Linked DNA regions of Aquitalea magnusonii. The protein of the gene in region 2 interacts with the protein of the main gene of each other region in a pairwise test. Links are inferred from orthologs where the notes say so. Each region holds a gene or a part of one and is shown on either strand. Other genes may lie near its edges.

The links.
Region 1: the proteins of DLM_RS01230 (region 2) and rlmB interact in binary tests that used the Escherichia coli proteins (3 or more experiments, as listed by UniProt). The link is inferred for Aquitalea magnusonii from one-to-one orthologs.

What each region holds. Positions count from the first base shown.
Region 1 is NZ_AP018823.1:3,301,755-3,305,034, forward strand. Bases 147-3,107 are described here. They hold rlmB (23S rRNA (guanosine(2251)-2'-O)-methyltransferase RlmB), read right to left. Parts: upstream 2,025-3,107; coding sequence 1,269-2,024; downstream 147-1,268. Other genes in these bases: DLM_RS15735 (multicopper oxidase family protein), read right to left, coding at 147-894; DLM_RS15745 (EAL and GGDEF domain-containing protein), read right to left, coding at 2,109-3,107. Outside these bases: more of DLM_RS15735, read right to left, coding at 1-146; more of DLM_RS15745, read right to left, coding at 3,108-3,280. UniProt on the Escherichia coli protein: Specifically methylates the ribose of guanosine 2251 in 23S rRNA.
Region 2 is NZ_AP018823.1:241,610-244,826, reverse strand. What follows is about bases 179-3,076. They hold DLM_RS01230 (NAD(P)H-hydrate dehydratase), read left to right. Parts: upstream 179-844; coding sequence 845-2,308; downstream 2,309-3,076. Other genes in these bases: DLM_RS01225 (DMT family transporter), read left to right, coding at 2,460-3,076; DLM_RS01235 (flavin prenyltransferase UbiX), read left to right, coding at 221-841. Outside these bases: RNase adapter RapZ, read left to right, coding at 1-153; more of DLM_RS01225, read left to right, coding at 3,077-3,217. UniProt on the Escherichia coli protein: Bifunctional enzyme that catalyzes the epimerization of the S- and R-forms of NAD(P)HX and the dehydration of the S-form of NAD(P)HX at the expense of ADP, which is converted to AMP.

The DNA.
Region 1 (3,280 bases), 3.1 Mb from region 2 along the record:
AATGTGACGCGGCGCGCCAATCAGCCCGCCATCGGTGCCCACCAGTTGTACCTCGTGCGCGGGCAAGGCCAGTTTCATGATGCGCGCGCTGCTGGCATTCCAGATGCGCCAGCGCTGCCGTTCGCCCTCCGCCAGCGCAATGACCGGCTGCCAGCCGCCATTCACCAGCACGAACTGGCCTTCGCGGCCATCATGCCGGTCGGCAGCGCTGCTATCCGCAATCTGGCCATGGGCATCCAGCTTCAGGTCGGACAGCACCAGCCACTGCTCCGGCAGATGGGCCAGCGGGTCGTGGCGGCTTTTCACCACGAATACCCCGGCCAGCCCCATATAAGCCTGCTGCGCGGTATGGCCATGTGGATGCGGGTGATACCAGTAGCTGGCTGCGCTGCCCGGCGGCAAACGGAAGCGGTAGGCCTGCTGCTGCCCCGGCAGTACCGGGTTGTGCGGATTACCATCCTGCTCGGCTGGCACCGGCATGCCATGCCAGTGAATGGTGCTGGGCTGCTGCAGCTTATTGGCAAAAGCAATGTTCACTTCGTCCCCTTCCCAGGCCACGATGGCCGGGCCGGGAATCTGGCCGTTATACGCCCAGAAGGTGGTGGCAGGCTTGCCCGGCAACAGCGGCAGGCTGACCGGCGCGGCCTGCAACTGGCCGACAAACTGGCCGCTACCCCCCTGATTGGCCAGCATGGACAGCGCAGGCAGGGGCAAGCCGCGCGGCAGGCCGAGGCTGTCGGCAGCCGGCAGGGCCACATTGCTGGCGGTGCCATGTCCCATTGCGGCATGATCCATGCCCGGCATGTCGGCCATGCCATCTGCCAGGCTCTTGCGTGCCAGCACCGGCATCAGCGCCAGCGCACTGCTCCATTGCAGGAAATGTCTTCTGTCCATGTCTTGACTCCGTCGGTGGGGGCTTCAGCGTGGCAGGCATGATCCGGCGAACGCATCACCCACCTTAAATACCCCCCAAGGGTATAAAACCAGTAGAGCAGAGTATAGCCAGTCAGGTTCCGCAAGTGATCCACGCGATGACAAAAAACTGTCCTGCATCAAAAAAACGACATGCCGTGGCATGGGCAGGCGGCTGACAAAGCCATTTGGTGCGATTGCACCGGACGCGGCAAAGCACGGCCCTCCAACTCACTACCTGATTCCGCAGCCTTGCCATCTCTCCCCCTCACACTTTCATTGCAGCAAGCGCGAGGGGGCCAATAAACAGAAACCCCATGCCATGGCATGGGGTTTCGAGGTGGGGTGTCGTGGGTTCAGCGGGCCTTTTCGGCGGCCAGCACACGCTGGCGGCGGCTTTCGGCCAACACCATGCCGGAGGACACCGACACATTGAGGCTTTCCACCGTGCCACACATCGGAATGGACACCAGCACATCGCAGTGTTCGCGCGTCAGGCGGCGCATGCCCTCACCTTCCGAGCCCATCACCCAGGCCAGCGGGCCAGCGGCATCCACATGGAACAGGTCGGTATCGGCTTCCATGGTGGTGCCGGCAATCCACACCCCGGCGTCTTTCAGGTCACGCAGGGTGCGTGCCAGATTGGTGACGGTGATGTAGGGGATGACTTCTGCGGCACCGCAGGCCACTTTGGATACGGTGGCGTTCAGCCCGGCCGAGCGGTCCTTGGGGGCAATCACCGCATGCGCGCCCATGGCGTCGGCCACGCGCAGGCAGGCACCCAGGTTATGCGGGTCGGTCACGCCGTCCAGAATCAGCAGCAGCGGTGGCTCGCTGAGGTTTTCCAGCACGTCGTCCAGATCGACATGGTTGCGGCTGGCGTCAATCATCGCCACCACGCCCTGATGGCGGGCATTGCCGCTCATGCTGTCCAGCCTGGCCTTGTCGACAATGTGCAGCTTGATGCTTTCTTCAGCGGCCTTGTCCAGCACGGCCTTGGCACGCTCATCATGGCGGCCGCCGGCCAGCCAGATTTCGATCAGGCTTTTCGGGTTCTGCCACAAGCGGGCGTTGATGGCATGAAAGCCGTGAATGAGTCGCTTGTTGCTCATGCGCTTGAAGCCTTGTAAACGGGAATGGGCGCTATTGTAACGGCAAAGCCATGGTCTTGCTGCCAAACCGCAAGCGCTGGCCGTTTACAGCCCGCCCTGCCCGTCGGCCAGCACCGCCAGCCGCGCCGAGCGGGCCAGTTGCTCGGCCAACTGCGGAAACTCCGTCGCCGGCACCGGTTTGCCAAAGTGATAGCCCTGCAGCAGGCTACAGCCTTTCAGCTCCAGGAAGTCTGCTTGGGCGGCATTTTCCACCCCTTCGGCCACCACGCTGAACTTGAGCTTCCTGGCCATGGCCAGGATGGCCTCGGCAATCGCCACGCTGTCTTCGTCATCTGGCAGACCATCGACAAAGGAGCGGTCGATTTTCAGCGTATCCAGCGGAAAACGCTTGAGGTGGGACAACGAGGAATAGCCGGTGCCAAAGTCGTCAATCGACAGCCACACCCCCAGCGCCTTGAGTTCGCCTAGCTGATGTACGGTTTCCACCGGGTTTTGCATGATCATGCTTTCGGTGATTTCCAGCTCCAGCCGGCTGGCGTCCAGCCCGGTGGTTTGCAAGGCGCGCGCCACGTTTTCCACCAGCGTGGTCTGCTCGAACTGGCGCGCCGACAGGTTGACGGCAACCCGTGGCACATGCAGCCCGGCATCGTCCCAGGCCTTGATCTGGCGGCAGGCTTCCTGCAGCACCCAGTCGCCAATCGGCTTGATCAGGCCGGTTTCTTCGGCCAGCGGAATAAAGCGCAGCGGCGGAATCAGCCCCAGTTGCGGGTGACGCCAGCGAATCAGCACTTCCACCCCGGACATGTCGCGGCTGGCGGCATTGAGTTGCGGCTGGTAGTGCAGTTCAAACTCGCCCCGCTCCAGCGCCTGGCGCATGCCGTTTTCCAGCAGCAGGCGCTCGAAGGTCTGGGTGTTCATCTCGGCGTCAAAGAACTGGTAGGTGTTCTTGCCGGCGTCCTTGGCGCGGTACATGGCGACATCGGCGTTTTTCAGCAGGCTGCGTGCATCAGTGCCGTCATTGGGGAACACGCTGATGCCGATGCTGCCGGTGACAAACACTTCGTGTTCCTCCAGCCGCAGGCCACGGCCCAGCACGGTGAGGATGTCCTCGGCCAGCGCCGCCAGTTCGGCCTGATCGGCAAATTCGGTCAGCAGCAGGGTGAATTCGTCGCCACCTTGCCGCGCCAGCAGGCCGCGCTCGCCCACCGAGTTGGACAGGCGAATGGCAATTTCGCGCAGCAGTTCATCACCGGACT
Region 2 (3,217 bases):
GAGTTCAGTCGCGAAAACCGCAGTTATCTGACTGTCGCCATCGGTTGTACCGGTGGCCAGCACCGCTCCGTCTTCATCGCCGAACAACTATCGCGGGCCTTTCCGGCCGAGCAGGTACTGATTCGCCATCGCCAGTTGTTCCGCGAGTCCTGACCCGCCAACGGCAAAGCGCGCAACTTTTCTGTGCTGCCCCCAGCGCGGGTAGCAGATGGAAATACTGATGCAAACGCCACAAACCGTTACCGTTGCCCTTACCGGCGCTTCCGGCCTGCCCTATGGTCTGCGCCTGATCGACACCCTTATCAGCGCCGGGGTGCGCGTCTGGGTGCTCTATTCACAAGCCGCCCAGGTGGTGGCCAAGCAGGAGATGGGCCTGCACCTGCCTTCGCGACCAAGTGAAGTACAACAATGGCTGCAGCAACGGACCGGTGCCAGCGCACAGCAATTGGCCGTCTTTGGTCGGGAAGAGTGGTTTGCCCCGGTGGCCTCAGGGTCAAATCCGGCAGATGCCATGGTGGTATGTCCCTGCTCCATGGGAACACTGGCAGCCATTGCACATGGCATGAGCGATAACCTGATTGAGCGGGCCGCGGACGTCAGCATCAAGGAAGGTCGCAAACTCATCCTGGTGCCACGCGAAACCCCGCTGTCGGTCATCCACCTGGAAAACATGCTCAGCCTGGCACGTCTCGGAGCTGTCATTCTGCCACCATCCCCCGGGTTTTATACCCATCCGGCCAGTGTCGACGACATGGTGGATTTCGTGGTGGCACGCATTCTGGACCAGTTGCGTGTCCCGCATACGCTGACACCACGCTGGGGAGAACCCGCCAAGGAGTAAAACATGCGGCAAGATGCACTATGGAGCCTGCCCGCCCTGCGCCGGCTGGAACTAGAGGCCGAATTACAGGGCCTGGATCTGATGCAGCGCGCCGCACGCGCCACTGCCAACTGGACCCGTCATCATCTGGCAGCGGGCAGCCGCATCCTGGTGGCCGCCGGCCCCGGCAATAACGGTGGTGATGCGCTGTATGCCGCCCTGCTGCTGATGCAAGACGGCTACAGCGTGGATATCCTGCTGCCACAGATGCCGGCCAGTCCGCCCGCCCAGCAAGCCTATCAGGCCCTGCGCCGTGCAGGCGGCATTCCGCTGCAGCACCTGGCGGATGATTATCCGCCCCCGGTCCTGCTGATCGATGGCCTGTTCGGCATCGGACTGAGCCGGGCGCTGGACGACAAATGGCTCAGCATCATTCACCAGCTTGATCAGCTTGCTTGCCAGAAACTGGCACTCGATTGCCCCAGCGGCCTGAATGCCTACACCGGCCAGGCACAAGCAGCCTGCATCCATGCCACACATACCCTGACTTTTCTGTGCCTGAAGCCCGGCCTGTTTTATGCCGCCGGCGCTGATCATGCCGGTCAGGTGGAACTGGCGGATCTGGACTGCCCCCCCAAGCTGCAGCCGGCAGCCGAAGGCTATCTTAACCGCCAGGATGGACGGACACTGCAGCGCCGCCGTGACAGCCATAAGGGCAGCCATGGCACGGTAGCCATCATTGGCGGCTGCGAAGGGATGCTGGGAGCCGCCCTGCTTGCCGGGCGGGCCGCACTGGCAGGCGGCGCCGGCAAAGTCCATGTGCTGACCCTGGATGGCCGCCTGCCAGTCGATGTCAGCTACCCGGAACTGATGCTGCATGATGCACGGCAAGCACGCAGTCAGCCGGACTGTGATGTACTGGCCACCGGGCCGGGATTGGGACAGAGCAAGCAGGCAAGGCAATGGTTGGAGCACGCCCTGGCATCCGCTTGCTCACTGGTACTGGATGCTGACGCCCTCAATATGCTCGCCAGCGATAGTCAACTGCAGGACATGCTGGCCATGCGCCAGCACGAAACCATCCTGACACCTCATCCGGCAGAAGCCGCACGCCTGCTGGGCTGCACCACCACCATGGTTCAGGCAGACCGCCTTGCCGCAGTACGCCAGTTAGCAGAACGGTTCGGCTGTGTCGTGGTACTCAAGGGTGCGGGGACGCTGATTGCCAGCGCCAAACAGCCATACCGGCTGAATACCAGCGGCGGTCCCGCTCTGGCCGTTGCCGGTCAGGGCGATGTCCTCAGCGGCCTGATTGCAGCCTTGCTGGCGCAAGGCATGCCGGCCATGGAGGCTAGCTGCCTGGCGGTACGGGTACACGGCATGGCTGGCGACGAATACCAGCAGGAAGCCGGCGGGCCGATCGGCTTGACCGCATCAGCCACCGCGCAGCGTTGCAGTCATATCCTCAACCGCTTGCTCAAGGAATGAACGCAACGGGCAAGAAACAACCATGCTCAGCCCGGCTCCCGGATCGACCATGCCCCACAGCAGCACCTTCTGCCCTTTTAGGCAAGGAAATACTTCTCCGGCGCACATGCTGGCTAGGTAAAATAGCCGCCTCTTCCGGAGGAAACATCTCTTGCAGCAGCAGAAGAAAGCCTATGCCTATGGCCTCTGTGCCGTCCTTGCCTGGTCCACCGTTGCCACGGCCTTCAAAATCAGCCTGGCGCATCTGACGCCAGCACAGCTGGTGCTCTATGCCAGCCTTGCCTCAAGCGCCAGCCTGCTCGGCATCCTGCTCTACCAGGGACGCATAGCCAGTCTGTTGCCAGCCCTGCGCCAGCACTGGCAACGCTCCTTGCTGCTGGGCGCGGTCAATCCGCTGCTGTATTACCTGATCCTGTTCAAGGCCTACGCACTGCTTCCGGCACAGGAAGCGCAAGCCATCAACTACACCTGGGCCCTGACCATGACCTTATTGTCGGTGCCCTTGCTCAAGCACAAGTTGCGTCTGAACGATAGCGCAGCGGCCGTCGTCTGCTATCTGGGCGTACTGATCATCGGCACCCATGGCCAGTTGCTCAGCCTGCACTTTTCCAGTGTTGCCGGTGTCGGTTACGCCCTGGCCTCCACCCTGCTGTGGGCTGCCTACTGGATTTTCAATGCGCGGGACCAGCGTGAACCGGTACTGGGACTGACGCTGAATTTCTTGCTGTCACTACCGCTCAGTCTCCTGTTCTGCGCCGCCACCGGAGAACTGCATGCGGTGGCATGGCAGGGACTGGCCGGAGCCGCCTACGTCGGAGCCCTGGAAATGGGCTTCACCTTTGTCCTGTGGCTCAGCGCAATGAAACTCACCAACAGCACCGCACGCATTGCCAACCTGATCTTCCTCTC